3 regions of the Alkalicoccus luteus genome follow, and region 2 is predicted to be linked to each of the others. Evidence: predicted binding sites of a transcription regulator. Region 2 holds the regulator's gene; each other region holds the start of a gene.

Evidence for each region. Region 2 encodes LexA, which represses DNA repair genes until DNA is damaged. Its sites were predicted from a motif close to CGAACATATGTTCG; they were not measured.
Region 1: the regulator LexA is predicted to act here: its motif matches at 2,623-2,636, upstream of ACSZLD_RS07550 (YhjD family protein).
Region 3: the regulator LexA is predicted to act here: its motif matches at 2,453-2,466, upstream of uvrB (excinuclease ABC subunit UvrB).

What each region holds. Positions count from the first base shown of each region.
Region 1 is NZ_JBPZEY010000004.1:255,194-259,450, forward strand. Features, by position in the region: gene ACSZLD_RS07540 (ABC transporter substrate-binding protein) at 1-714, opposite strand, end outside; gene ACSZLD_RS07545 (LacI family DNA-binding transcriptional regulator) at 711-1,781, opposite strand; gene ACSZLD_RS07550 (YhjD family protein) at 2,185-2,601, opposite strand; gene ACSZLD_RS07555 (ABC transporter ATP-binding protein) at 2,859-3,683, shown strand; gene ACSZLD_RS07560 (ferritin) at 3,950-4,257, opposite strand, start outside.
Region 2 is NZ_JBPZEY010000002.1:225,764-230,020, reverse strand. Features, by position in the region: gene ACSZLD_RS03360 (DUF896 domain-containing protein) at 13-249, opposite strand; gene ACSZLD_RS03355 (YneB family resolvase-like protein) at 287-955, opposite strand; gene yneA (cell division suppressor protein YneA) at 952-1,251, opposite strand; gene lexA (transcriptional repressor LexA) at 1,438-2,058, shown strand; gene glnA (type I glutamate--ammonia ligase) at 2,178-3,521, opposite strand; gene ACSZLD_RS03335 (methionine gamma-lyase family protein) at 3,721-4,257, opposite strand, start outside.
Region 3 is NZ_JBPZEY010000005.1:104,288-108,544, reverse strand. Features, by position in the region: gene ACSZLD_RS08315 (S41 family peptidase) at 1-859, shown strand, start outside; gene ACSZLD_RS08310 (hypothetical protein) at 1,095-2,369, shown strand; gene uvrB (excinuclease ABC subunit UvrB) at 2,566-4,257, shown strand, end outside.

The DNA of each region.
Region 1 (4,257 bases), on a different contig from region 2:
GTTATCCGTGTATTGAAGCAGTTCTTCCAGCTTTTCTGCAACTTCTCCGTACTCTTCGCTGAAGGACGTTTCTCCTGTTTCCAGCCTTTCAAAAAATGCTTCTCCGTGTATATTGGAAGCCAGCGCGTTCAGCGGAGGTAAAATGGTCCAGGATTCCCCGTAAGTAGAATAAAACGGCGTTTCTCCCGCAGACTCAATCTCTTCTGCCAGTGCAATAAATTCGTCCCACGTTTCCGGAACCTCAAGCCCTAGCTCCTCAAACTTTTCCTTATTATAAATGACTCCATTTGCATTAACCGTATGCGGCAGAGCATAAAGCTCATCAGTACCTGTAAGTCGCTTCAGCATATCTTCGTATTCATCCAATATTCCCTCTGTATTCGCATCACCGGTCATATCCTTAAACATTCCTGAGTCGCCAATGTCTCCGAACGTTGCACCTCCATTAATCGTTAACACATCGGGAATATCATTTTGCGTAAGGCGTGAAAGCAGCACTGTATCGGCATCCGGTACGTTATTTTGTTCAATCGTGATACCTGGATTCTCTTCTTCAAACTTGGCAATCAGCTGGTCAAACTCCCCGACAGCCTCACCTTTAAATTGGAAAAACTCTAGCTCGACTGTATCGCCGCTTCCGTCGGCATTGCCTCCGCAGGCTGCCAGCATCGTCATGACCCCTGCCAAACTGCTTACCCACACTGCTTTTTTCATGATACATCCTCCCCTTCGGTATGTTTTTTGCGCCAACCGCACGAATCACGAATCACCATTTCTGTCGGAACAATAACTTGCAGCGGAACGTCCCGCCCCTCGATCCGATTTCGAAGCAGGTGCGCTGCCGTTCTTCCCATTTGTGTACTATGCAGCTTCGTTGTTGTAAGCGGCGGTGTGACATAGCTTGCGTACTCAATATCGTCTACACTGACAATCGCGGTATGCTGCGGAACTTTCAACCCTTTCTCATGAAGCGCCCGGATCGCTCCCAGCGCCATTGGATCACTGGCAATAAAAAATGCTTCTGGAAGATTTTCCTGCCGGAGTGCTTCACGCATCAACTGGTAGCCCGCGTATGAGTTCCAGTCGCCTATTTCATCGTTTCCTAAATAAACCAGACCTTCTTCATAAAGCTGCCTGTCTTTCATGTAGCGGATATAATGCGCAAGCCTTTGGTCCACTGCCTGCTTCTCGCTCCCATCTGTGCGCTGGGTGAATTCTCTTCCGCCAATAAACCCGATTCGCCGGTGACCGAGTGAAAGAAGGTGATTCAACACATTTTCTGAGGCTTGCGCAAGGTCAGACGTCACAGAATCAAATCTGGCTTTGTCGGGATTCTGATCAACAAACACAATATTTTTACCGGGATACAAGGAAGCGATATCATCTGCCACCGATTTTCCGATGACAATAATTCCATCCAGCTCATGCAACTTCTCCTCACCCGTTCTTCTCCGCAGTCTCACCGTCTGGACAATGCGCATGTCCAGCTCGTAGGCCTGCTCTTCAATCCCGTCGATAATCTCTTTAAAATACGGATCCTCTTTGTCATCCTCTGTGTTATTCCAGGTAAGAATGCCGATTTTCCAAGTCCGGATTGTTTTCTTAACGTACTGCTTTCGACTACGCTGTCGGAGAGGTTTGTAGTCCAGCTTTTTCGCTACCTCCAGTACCCGCTGCCTTGTTTCATCCAGTACTACAATCGATTGATCATTATTTAATATACGAGAAACGGTGGCAATCGAAACATGTGCTTCTTTTGCTACTTCTTTTATTGTCGCCAAGTAAAAAACACCTCCTCTTTCACTAAAATTTCATTTGCGATATATGTAGATTAGCACCGTGTATTCGCTTCCAAAAGTGCAATTTCGGTAAAACATCGGTAAAATAATTGTTTTTTACGAAAATACCCGCTTTATTTTACTTATTATTTTACCGATAAAAATTCTATTTTACTGATCTTTTCCAAAATAGCCGCTTCGTTTGTCTGTACAATTGTCGCTTTTTGGATAGCTGCACGATAATTCAGTCGATCTTCCCCTCTACAGTAGCTCTGAACCAGGACACGCCCTTTTTTGAATTCCCGAAAAAAGCTTCCGGCCTGCGCCGAAAGCCAAGTACACCTGTGCTCCTGCCTCATTCGATACCGTCATTTTCAAAACGGGAGCATGACGCCCCGGCTTTGACTTACATAGGCTGACTTTTCCACGGGGCTTCTGCGTGCAGCAGCGTTTTAAAGTCCTGCTCCGGATCGAAGGCAAGCCGGCGCAGATGTGCTTCGACGCGGCGCTTCAAAATCGGAGCCATAATGCAGTGGCTGAATTCGTAGCCCCGGCACCGGCTTTTATAGCGCACTTCTTTTTTCGTCGGCTTTGCACTTTCCCAAATTTTCATATCTGCTCCGCGCAGCTCTTTCCGCAGTTCGTTCAAGAAGGCTCCATTGCGGCTTTCCAGCTTAAAAAACCAGTCTTCGTAGACATCGGCAAACTTCATTTTAGATGTCCGCACGTACTCACGGTCGTGCTCCAGCGCCCGTTTTGCCCAGACGCTGTCGACATAGCGGAAAAATAAAATTTTTTCATAATCGTCCATGAGTGCTTTCATCGCAGCTCACCCTCGCACATGAGAATATATGTTCCCATTACCATAGCACGATTGTTTGAAGCCTGACAAGACGGGCGTTCGATGTTTCACAGTGACAGACAGCTGCTGAATCCGCTCGTGCTAACTACTCCAGCTTTTTTTAGATTTATTTTTCGGACGGACAATTGACTTTTTCAAACGTGCATACTATGATAAAGCTATTGTGAAACTGATAATCATTCTCAAATAAACAGACAGCAGAAAGGACTGACGTGCTCATGCCCTCCATGCATGCGGAACATATACGGGTCGGCTACGGCGACAAGCCGATCATCAACGATCTGACGGTGTCGATTCCAGCCGGCAAGGTAACGACGATCATCGGACCGAACGGCTGTGGAAAATCAACGTTCCTGAAAACGTGTACGCGCCTTCTCGCAGCGTCCTCCGGCTCGGTGTATCTGGACGGAGCAGCGGTGTCAAAAATTCCGACGAAGGAGCTCGCCCGCAGCATGGCGATCCTGCCGCAGACGCAGAACAGCGCGGCTGGCCTCACCGTTTATGAACTCGTTTCCTACGGCCGCTTTCCATATCAGCGCGGCTTCGGACGCCTGAGCCGGGAAGACCGCCGCATGATTGACGAAGCGATGGAGATGACGGGAACCAGTGCCTTTGCAGACAAGCCGGTCGACGGATTGTCCGGCGGGCAGCGGCAGCGGGTCTGGATCGCAATGGCGCTCGCCCAGAATACGGAGCTCATTTTTCTTGATGAACCGACGACGTATCTGGACATGGCGCATCAGCTGGAAGTCCTCGAACTGCTGCAGCGCCTGAACCGGCTTGAAAACCGTACGATCGTCATGGTGCTGCATGACCTGAATCAGGCTGCACGTTTTTCGGATTACTTAATTGCGATGAAAGACGGCGATGTCCGCTCACACGGGAGCGCTCAGGACATTATGCAGCCGCACGTGCTGCGCGACGTCTTTTCCATTGAAGCCGTCATCGGAAAAGATCCCGTAACAGGAACGCCGATGTGCATGAGCTACCAGCTCGCCTGCCCGCAGGAACAGCACCTCCTTCACCCTTCTGTAAATGGATAACCGTACGTAAACCTTTTAAAACGGGCCTCTGCCCGTTTTTTTCTTTTGAAAAAATGAGAGGCTTTCCCGCTCTACAGGCTGCATCATAGAGGCCGACAGCGGCGGACACGTACCTCAATCACGTACCACCGTAAACATTACACAAACCCGCCTGCAAACAACAATGCCTTCCCCCGTTGAGACGCGCTGATCGTATGTGGCTGCTTGAAGCGGCCTGCAGCAAAAAACAGCTCCGGCCTGATACGGCTGCAGCTGCTTCTCTTGCTTTATTCCTCTGGTTTGAAGGTTCGTTTGCCAAGCTCCTGATCGAGCAGCTCAAACGCCTGGCTGTCTTGATCCATGCGCTTCAGCCGGTGGATGAGCGTATCAAACGCCGCCTCTTCTTCCACCTGTTCTTCAATAAACCAGTTCAGGAAAGTCATCGTCGCATGTTCGCGCTCATCCAGCGCCAGATCAGCTAGCTTGTAAATGCGCTTCGTCACTTCTTTTTCATGCTCAAGTGATTTGGTGAACGTTTCTTCCACAGAAGCAAACGTATTGTCCGGATCGGGCATGCCGGTGAGCTCTGCTCGGC
Region 2 (4,257 bases):
ATGGTTTATCTGCTAATGAATAATATTGTTGTTCCGTTTTTCCGCTTTCAGCTTTTCCGGCGTTACATCATTTCCTTCTTCATCAACCACTTTAACAGAGCTCAGTTGATTACGAAAACTGCTGCGAACGTTTTTTAAATATTCCTGGCGCAGCTCTTTTTGTTCTTTTTGTTCTTTGATAGATAAACCGTCTGCCTTAGCTTTTTTAGCTAATAGGTTAATCCGGTCGAGTTTTTCTTTACTGATCACCTGTAACATGCCTCCAATTATAAATAATAGGTTCATTTTACCGGTTCACAGAATCGTTTTCAAGCAGTCTGCTCTCATGCACGTATTCCCGGTACCTTCTATGAGCAGTAGCTTTGGAAACCGTAAATCCAAGCCCACGCATCATGACTGCAATCTCATGAAACGTCATTCCGTTGTGACGAAGCCGGACGATTTCCTCTACCGGGACCTCCATTTTTTTACGGCCGCCGAGGCGATGCCGTTCCAAATTATTGTGAGGTTTGTAGCCGCCATCAACCGCCTTCTTCATCCCGCGCTTGATCTTCGCATTTTGAAGCTTGCGCTGATATTCTTCGACAAGCGATACAATTTCCAATACCATTGAATCAGTCTCTGAAACTTGCAGCTTCCCATTATCCTTAATGGAATAAACAGTGCAGTCATATTTACGAAGCTGGTGCAGTAGAGCCATCCTGGCATTCCCTCGTCCAAGCCGGGTTTCATCCTGAATAAGCAAACAAGCATCTTCAGTTTCTTTCATTCCCTCCAGGATCGTGAGAATCCCAGGCCTGTCGACGTCATAACCGCTCGCTTCCTCCCGTTCAATTTGTACCGTATTCATTCCCCATTCTTTTGCAGCTGCCGCCAGCTCTTCTTCCTGCCGTGCCAACGAACTTTGCTGTGTTTCTTTTTCAGTGCTTACGCGGCAGTATATAAAAGCATTCACTCTGATGCCACTCCAATCCACTCGCCTGGCACGGTTAATGATTGTCCAGGATAAATTGTTTCATTGTCCAGCTCATTTTCCTGCTTCAGCCAGTATACGGTTTCTTCCAGCTTCATGTCCAGCTCTTCAGACATAGAATCAGCTACAGTCCAAAGTGATTCACCTTCCTTCACCACGTGTTCGCCGTCGGCCGGCATAACAGGATGATCTTCTCCGGTTACCCCGGCTGCTGAGAAAATAGCAGCTGCTGCAAGTAGTGATGTTACTGGTCCTGTGATGTTCCAATGCCTGATCATAACTGTTCGCCCCTTTGTTCGCAGGAATATTTGTTCGTACATTCTATAAACAGCTTACAAGGAACGAACGTTCGTGTCAACATTAAAATAGAACGAACGTTTGCGAAACCTTTGTTCTCATGCTATACTTTTCCATAAGGAAATATAAGCTCGAATGTTTCTAACCTAAAATAATGAGGTGTTTACATGACGAAATTATCCACCCGGCAGCAGGCGATCCTCGATTTTATCCGGGATGAGGTCAAGGATAAAGGCTATCCTCCGTCCGTCAGAGAGATTGGTGAAGCAGTCGGTCTCGCTTCCAGCTCGACCGTTCACGGCCATCTTTCCAGATTAGAAAAAAAAGGCTTTATTCGTCGCGATCCTACAAAGCCGAGAGCGATTGAAGTTATTGGTCAGGAGGGTGACCAGTCTATTGCGCATACCCCGTCTATCTCTGTTCCTGTAATTGGTAAGGTAACGGCCGGGCAGCCGATAACCGCGATTGAAAATGTTGAAGAGTATGTTCCACTTCCGGCTAGTCTCGCACAGGATGAAGAATCGTTTATTCTGGAGATTTCTGGTGATTCCATGATCGAAGCCGGTATATTCGACGGTGATTACGTCGTTGTACGCCAGCAGGCCCATGCGGATAATGGAGATATTGTCGTAGCCATGACCGATGAAAACGAAGCTACTGTCAAACGTTTTTTTAAAGAGAAGGATTATTTCCGCCTTCAGCCGGAAAACGCTTCTCTCGAGCCGATCATCTTAGATTACGTTCAAATTCTCGGTAAGGTTGTCGGGGTGTTCCGCACGCTTCATTAAACGGGAATAACCGATGACTGTACAGCAGCGCCTCCTGAACAATCAGGAGGCGCTGCTGTTTTATGCGGCTAAATTCACAAAAGAAGAGCTGTCCGGATGCGGACAGCTCTTCGCTATTCTTAATACGTCTGGATGTACTGCTCGCGCTCCCAAGGGTGAACCTGGGTGGCAAACATATCCCACTCAATTTCTTTCGCTTCAATGAAGTGTTCCAGAGCATGGCTTCCGAGTGATTTCGTAATCGTCTCGTTTTTTGCCAATGCTTCAATCGCTTCTTTCAGTGATGCAGGAAGCGCCTGGATGCCTTCTGCTTCACGCTCCTGTGCATCCATCGCATAGATATTGCGGTTTGTTTCTTCTGGCGGAGTAAGCTTCTTGCGCACCCCGTCAAGGCCTGCTGCCAGAAGTGCTGCCATTGCCAGATACGGATTAGCTGCAGGGTCTACGCTGCGTACCTCGATACGTGTGGAAAGACCACGTGAAGAAGGAATACGCACGAGCGGTGAACGGTTACGCATGGACCATGCGATGTAGCAAGGTGCTTCATAACCTGGTACGAGTCGTTTGTAGGAGTTAACGGTTGGATTCGTAATGGCAGTAAAAGCATCTGCATGCTTAAGAATACCAGCCAGGAATTGCATAGCTGTTTCACTCATGCCAGTTTCTGTTGACTCATCATAGAATGCATTATCTTTTTCACTGCGGAAAAGAGACATGTTTGCATGCATTCCATTACCATTCACACCGAAAAGCGGCTTTGGCATGAATGTAGCATGCAATCCGTGTTTACGCGCAATTGTTTTAACAACGAGCTTAAACGTCTGGATGTTATCAGCTGTTGTAACAGCATCCGCGTATTTGAAGTCAATCTCATGCTGACCAGGTGCTACCTCGTGGTGGGAAGCTTCAATTTCAAAGCCCATATCCTCCAGTTCAAGCACGATGTCGCGTCGGCAGTTCTCCCCAAGGTCTGTAGGCGCAAGGTCAAAATATCCGCCTTTATCATTAAGTTCAAGAGTCGGCTCTCCGTTTTCATCATTTTTGAACAGGAAGAATTCCGGCTCAGGTCCAATATTGAAGTCGGAGAATCCGAGATCTTCTGCTTCTTTAAGTACTTTTTTAAGAATTCCGCGTGGATCACCGGCAAACGGCGTGCGGTCTTTATCCGGGTTGTGAACGTCACAAATCAGACGAGCCACTTTTCCTTTTTCGGGAGTCCAAGGGAATACAACCCACGTTTCAAGGTCCGGATGAAGATACATATCGGATTCTTCAATTCGAACGAAACCTTCGATGGAGGATCCATCAAACATCATCAGATTGTCGAGCGCTTTTGGAAGCTGGTCCACCGGGATTTCAACGTTCTTGATGATTCCCAGCAAATCAGTGAACTGTAGTCGGATAAACTTAACGTTTTCCTCCTCAGCCATTTTCATTATGTCTTTTTTAGTCGTATTGCTCATGTTTATATTCTCCTCCTTCGATAATCTGAACAGCTTCAGGTAATTCTGAAAACTGCGATAGTTGTATCCTACCGAACTTTACGAGTGATGAAAAGGTGATTGTCAGATAATCTAACAGGGAAATTTTCTGACAATCAAAATCGTGGTTCATGTGCTTTTGACTGAAATCATCGCCTTTTATCTCACCTATAATCCATCTTCATCTGTTTTTCTCGTGTTCTCTGCTTATTCCATTTGACACAGCTGCAGCAGCCGCTTCCGTTACTGCTGTTTTTACATGTTCAAACGTGAGCCCGCCCTGGACATATGCTCGGTAAGGCGGTCGCAGCGGCCCGTCAGCTGAAAGCTCAATACTTGCGCCTTGAACAAATGCACCGGCTGCCATAATGACATCGTCGCTGTATCCCGGCATTGGAGAAGGCTGCGGGGTGACATGCGCATCTACTGGGGAATACTGTTGAATTGTTTGGCAGAAGGCCGTCATTTCTTCGGCAGAGTTAAAATGAACAGACTGTATTAAATCTGTGCGCGCTTCACAAGCTTTCGGGTCGACGGTCATCCCTGCTTTTTCGAGAAGAGCTGCCGTGAATACAGCTCCTTTGAGTGCTTCGCCAACGACATGAGGAGCAAGGAAAAAGCCTTGAAACATACCATGCAGGACTCCTGTCGTCGCGCCCCCTTCTGCTCCAATTCCGGGAGCTGCAAGGCGATTTGCACACTTCTTCAGCAACTCATC
Region 3 (4,257 bases), on a different contig from region 2:
TCCGGTGGAAACAGTATACGGAGACATTGTGGAACAGGACGGCCAGAGCATCGGAGTTCTTGAAATCCGTTCTTTCTCTGAAAATACAGCTGAACGGTTTGAAGAAGAGCTTGGTGAGCTTGAGTCAGAAGGCATCGATGGCCTGATGATCGATGTCCGCGGTAATCCCGGCGGATATCTGCAAAGTGTTGAAGACATTGGAGACCTGATTATTCCTGGTGGAGAAACAGTCGTTCAGATCGAGGACCGGGAAGGAGACAGAACCCGGCACGTTTCCAATCTGGAAGAAGAAAAGGATTATCCAATTGTTGGATTAATTAATGAAGGAAGTGCCTCTGCATCTGAAATTCTGGCAGCGGCTCTGCTAGAAGCAGGCGGCCACGATATCGTTGGTACGACGACGTTCGGCAAAGGTACCGTTCAGCAGACAATGCCGATGGACGACGGCAGTCAGCTCAAGCTGACACTTTTCCGTTGGCTTACATCAGACGGCAATGACATCAATGAGGCAGGTGTCAGTCCGACCGTAGAAGTTGAGCAGCCTGATTATTTCTACAGCACGCCGATTGATGCGGAAGAACCGCTCGTACTCGATATGTTCAGTGAGCATGTCGAAAGTGCACAGGAAATGCTGACAGGCCTCGGTTACGAAACTGATCGGACAGACGGCTATTTTGATGAAGCAACAGAAGACGCCGTCCGCTCATTCCAGGAAGACGAGGGACTTGAGGCAACCGGTGAAATCAATGAAGAAACTGCTGATGCGATTCAGGAACGGATTATTGAATCCGTTCAGGATCAGGAAAACGATCTTCAGTATCAGGAGGCACTCAACCTGTTGCTGGAACAGGCTCAGTAAATAATTGTAAGGGAGACTCCGGATCCGCTTCCGGAGTCTCTTTTTCATGAACACATCACGTCGTGTCCCCGAACATCATGCGTTATTTCACCTGATCGTATAAAGCGGACTATTATTGATAAAATCCATGGGGATAATGGTGAGAAACGACACGAAAAGTTAATCGAAAAATGCTGTTCTTTTCCAAGAATTCCTTTAGAATAGAATATACAGGTTTGTTTAGGAGGGAATCACCATGGGATCCGTTTTGCTTGAAGCGTTAACGGCGGTTGGCAGACTGTTTCTGCATCCGCTGACATACATATTTGTGCTTGGGCTGTTTCTTTATCATATAAAACGCGTAAAGCGGGAGAGGCGCCATTTTCATACGAAGGTGCATGACGTTGTCAGTGCACTGCTTTCACCGGTACCTAAAGCACTGATCGCCGGATTCACTGCAGCGGTTGTTTTTGTCGTAACCGGGGTCGAGCTGTCCTATGCACTTCTGCTGCTGTTTACAGCAGTATGGCTGCTCCAGCTGCCGTTCCAGCATGCTTCCTGGTATAGCTTTACGGTAACCGCAGCTGTTTCTATGCTTCTTTTGCCCTTTTTACCAGCCGGCGGCACCGATTCTGCCTGGCTGAACGGTATGCTTGCGTCCCTTCAGGAAGTGAATATGCTTCACTTGGGCGTGCTGCTCGTAACGCTTATGCTGCTTGAAGCCGTTTTATTCCGAACAGCGGCTTCTTCTTCTCCGCTTTTGCAGAATAGTCCTCGCGGCAAGATGGTCGGGGCTCACACCGTATCGAACCTTTGGCTGATGCCTGCGGTGGTGCTCTTTCCAGCGGGAGGAACTGTTTCACAGGGATGGTGGCCGCTGCTTGACGGAGGGACCGGAACGTTTGGCTTTATGCTGATTCCGTTTCTGCTCGGCTATCAGGTGAAGGCGCAGTCTAGTTATCCAGATGTTGCATCGGAGCGAGTTGGAGCGAGACTGTTTGTGACGGCTCTTCTTACCGGGGTTTTCTTCGCAGCCTCTTTCTTTATGCCGGTAATGATTTACGCAGCCGCCGCCGTTGTTCTCCTCGGCCGTGTGAGCGCCGGATGGGCGTTTGAGGCAGCAGACCGAAGAAGTGTCAGCATTTATACCGCACGGGAAAACGGGCTGACGGTGCTTGGTGTACTGCCGGGATCGACTGCTGAGAAGCTGAACATTCTGCCGGGCGAAACCATCGTCAAGACAAACGGTGTGCAGGTGGAAACGCAGGCGGCATTTTACGAAGCGCTGCAACAGAGTTCTGCGTATGCGAAGCTGGAAGTAGTAGACCGCGACGGCGAAAAGCGAATTGCGCAGGCGTCGATTTATGAGAACGATCATTATTTAATTGGATGCCTGTTTATTCCGGATGACGAGAACACAAATTTATCACTGCGCGGACTCCGTTCTCTTGTCGTCCTTCGTCAGGATCGCAGAGAAACCGCAGGTGCTGACGAAGAGAAGGAAAATACTCACGAAGAAAAAAGCAGCTGACTGTGCTGCGCGGCTGTTCCGGAACATTTCCGGAACAGTTTTTTGACGTATAAGCCCGGACGGACTGCTTCCAAATCAGGAACAGAATGTATGTTCGCACGGAGCTGCATTTCGTGATATAATGGGTGAATCAGGATAAAATCGGGTATTAGATGAGGAGAATAAAGTTTAATGAGGGAAGGCAAGGTGACAGAACGTGGCTGTTGAAACCTATCCATTTAAGTTAGAATCCAAATACAAGCCTGCAGGCGATCAACCGCAAGCAATTGAAAAGCTCGTAGAAGGCATTCAGCAGGGAGAGAAATTCCAGACCTTGCTGGGGGCTACCGGAACAGGTAAAACATTTACGATGTCCAACGTGATCGAACGGGTGAAAAAGCCGACGCTGATCATTGCTCACAACAAAACACTTGCCGGACAACTATACAGCGAGTTTAAAGAGTTTTTCCCGGAAAACCGGGTCGAATATTTCGTCAGCTACTATGACTATTATCAGCCGGAAGCATATATTCCGCAGTCGGATACGTTTATCGAAAAAGATGCCAGCATAAATGATGAAATTGATAAGCTGCGCCACTCCGCGACGAGTTCACTGTTTGAGCGCGACGATGTCATCATCGTGGCCAGCGTTTCCTGCATTTACGGCCTGGGTTCCCCGGAGGAATACCGGGATCTTGTTGTGTCATTAAGGACCGGCGATGAGCGTGAACGCAATGACCTGCTGCGACAGCTCGTCGATGTGCAGTATACGAGGAACGATATCGACTTTCAGCGGGGAACGTTCCGTGTGCGCGGAGACGTCGTGGAGATATTCCCGGCTTCCCGCGATGAACACTGTTTACGAGTGGAGTTTTTTGGTGATGAAATCGACCGGATCACTGAAGTAGATGCGCTGACTGGAGAAGTGTTAGGCGAACGGCAGCACGCTGCTATCTTTCCGGCTTCCCACTTCGTTACACGGGAAGAAAAGCTGCAGCGTGCAATGAAGAACATAGAGGCGGAGCTTGAGACTGTTTTAAAGGATATGCATGACAGAGGCAAGCTGCTGGAGGCTCAGCGGCTGGAACAGCGGACACGCTACGATCTGGAGATGATGCAGGAGCTCGGATACTGTTCCGGAATTGAGAACTACTCGCGGCATCTGACGTTCCGGGAGGCCGGGGCGACTCCGTACACACTGCTTGACTATTTCCCGGAGGATTCCCTCATTATTATTGACGAGTCCCACGTGACGCTGCCGCAGGTCCGAGGCATGTACAATGGCGATCAGGCCCGCAAAAATGTGCTGGTTGACCACGGCTTCCGGCTTCCTTCGGCAAAAGATAACCGTCCGCTTAAGTTTGAAGAGTTCGAAAAGCACATCCGGCAGATCGTGTTTGTATCTGCTACACCAGGTCCGTATGAGATTGAGCATACAAAAGAAATGGTAGAGCAGATCATCCGGCCGACGGGACTGCTCGATCCGACGATTGATGTGCGGCCGATTGAAGGACAGATTGATGATCTGATTGAAGAGATCCGGCTGCGGCGCGAGCGCGGTGAACGTGTGCTTGTCACGACGCTGACGAAAAAAATGTCGGAGGACCTGACGAGCTATTTAAAAGAGGTCGGGATTAAAGTGCAGTACCTTCATTCAGACATTAAAACGCTGGAACGCATTGAAATTATCCGTGAACTGCGTCAGGGAGAATTCGACGTCCTTGTAGGGATTAACCTGCTTCGGGAGGGACTCGACATTCCGGAAGTGTCACTCGTTGCGATTCTGGATGCGGATAAAGAAGGCTTCCTCCGGGCAGAGCGTTCGCTGATTCAGACGATGGGACGGGCGGCTCGTAACTCGAACGGTCACGTTATTATGTACGCAGATAAAATGACGAACTCCATGCAG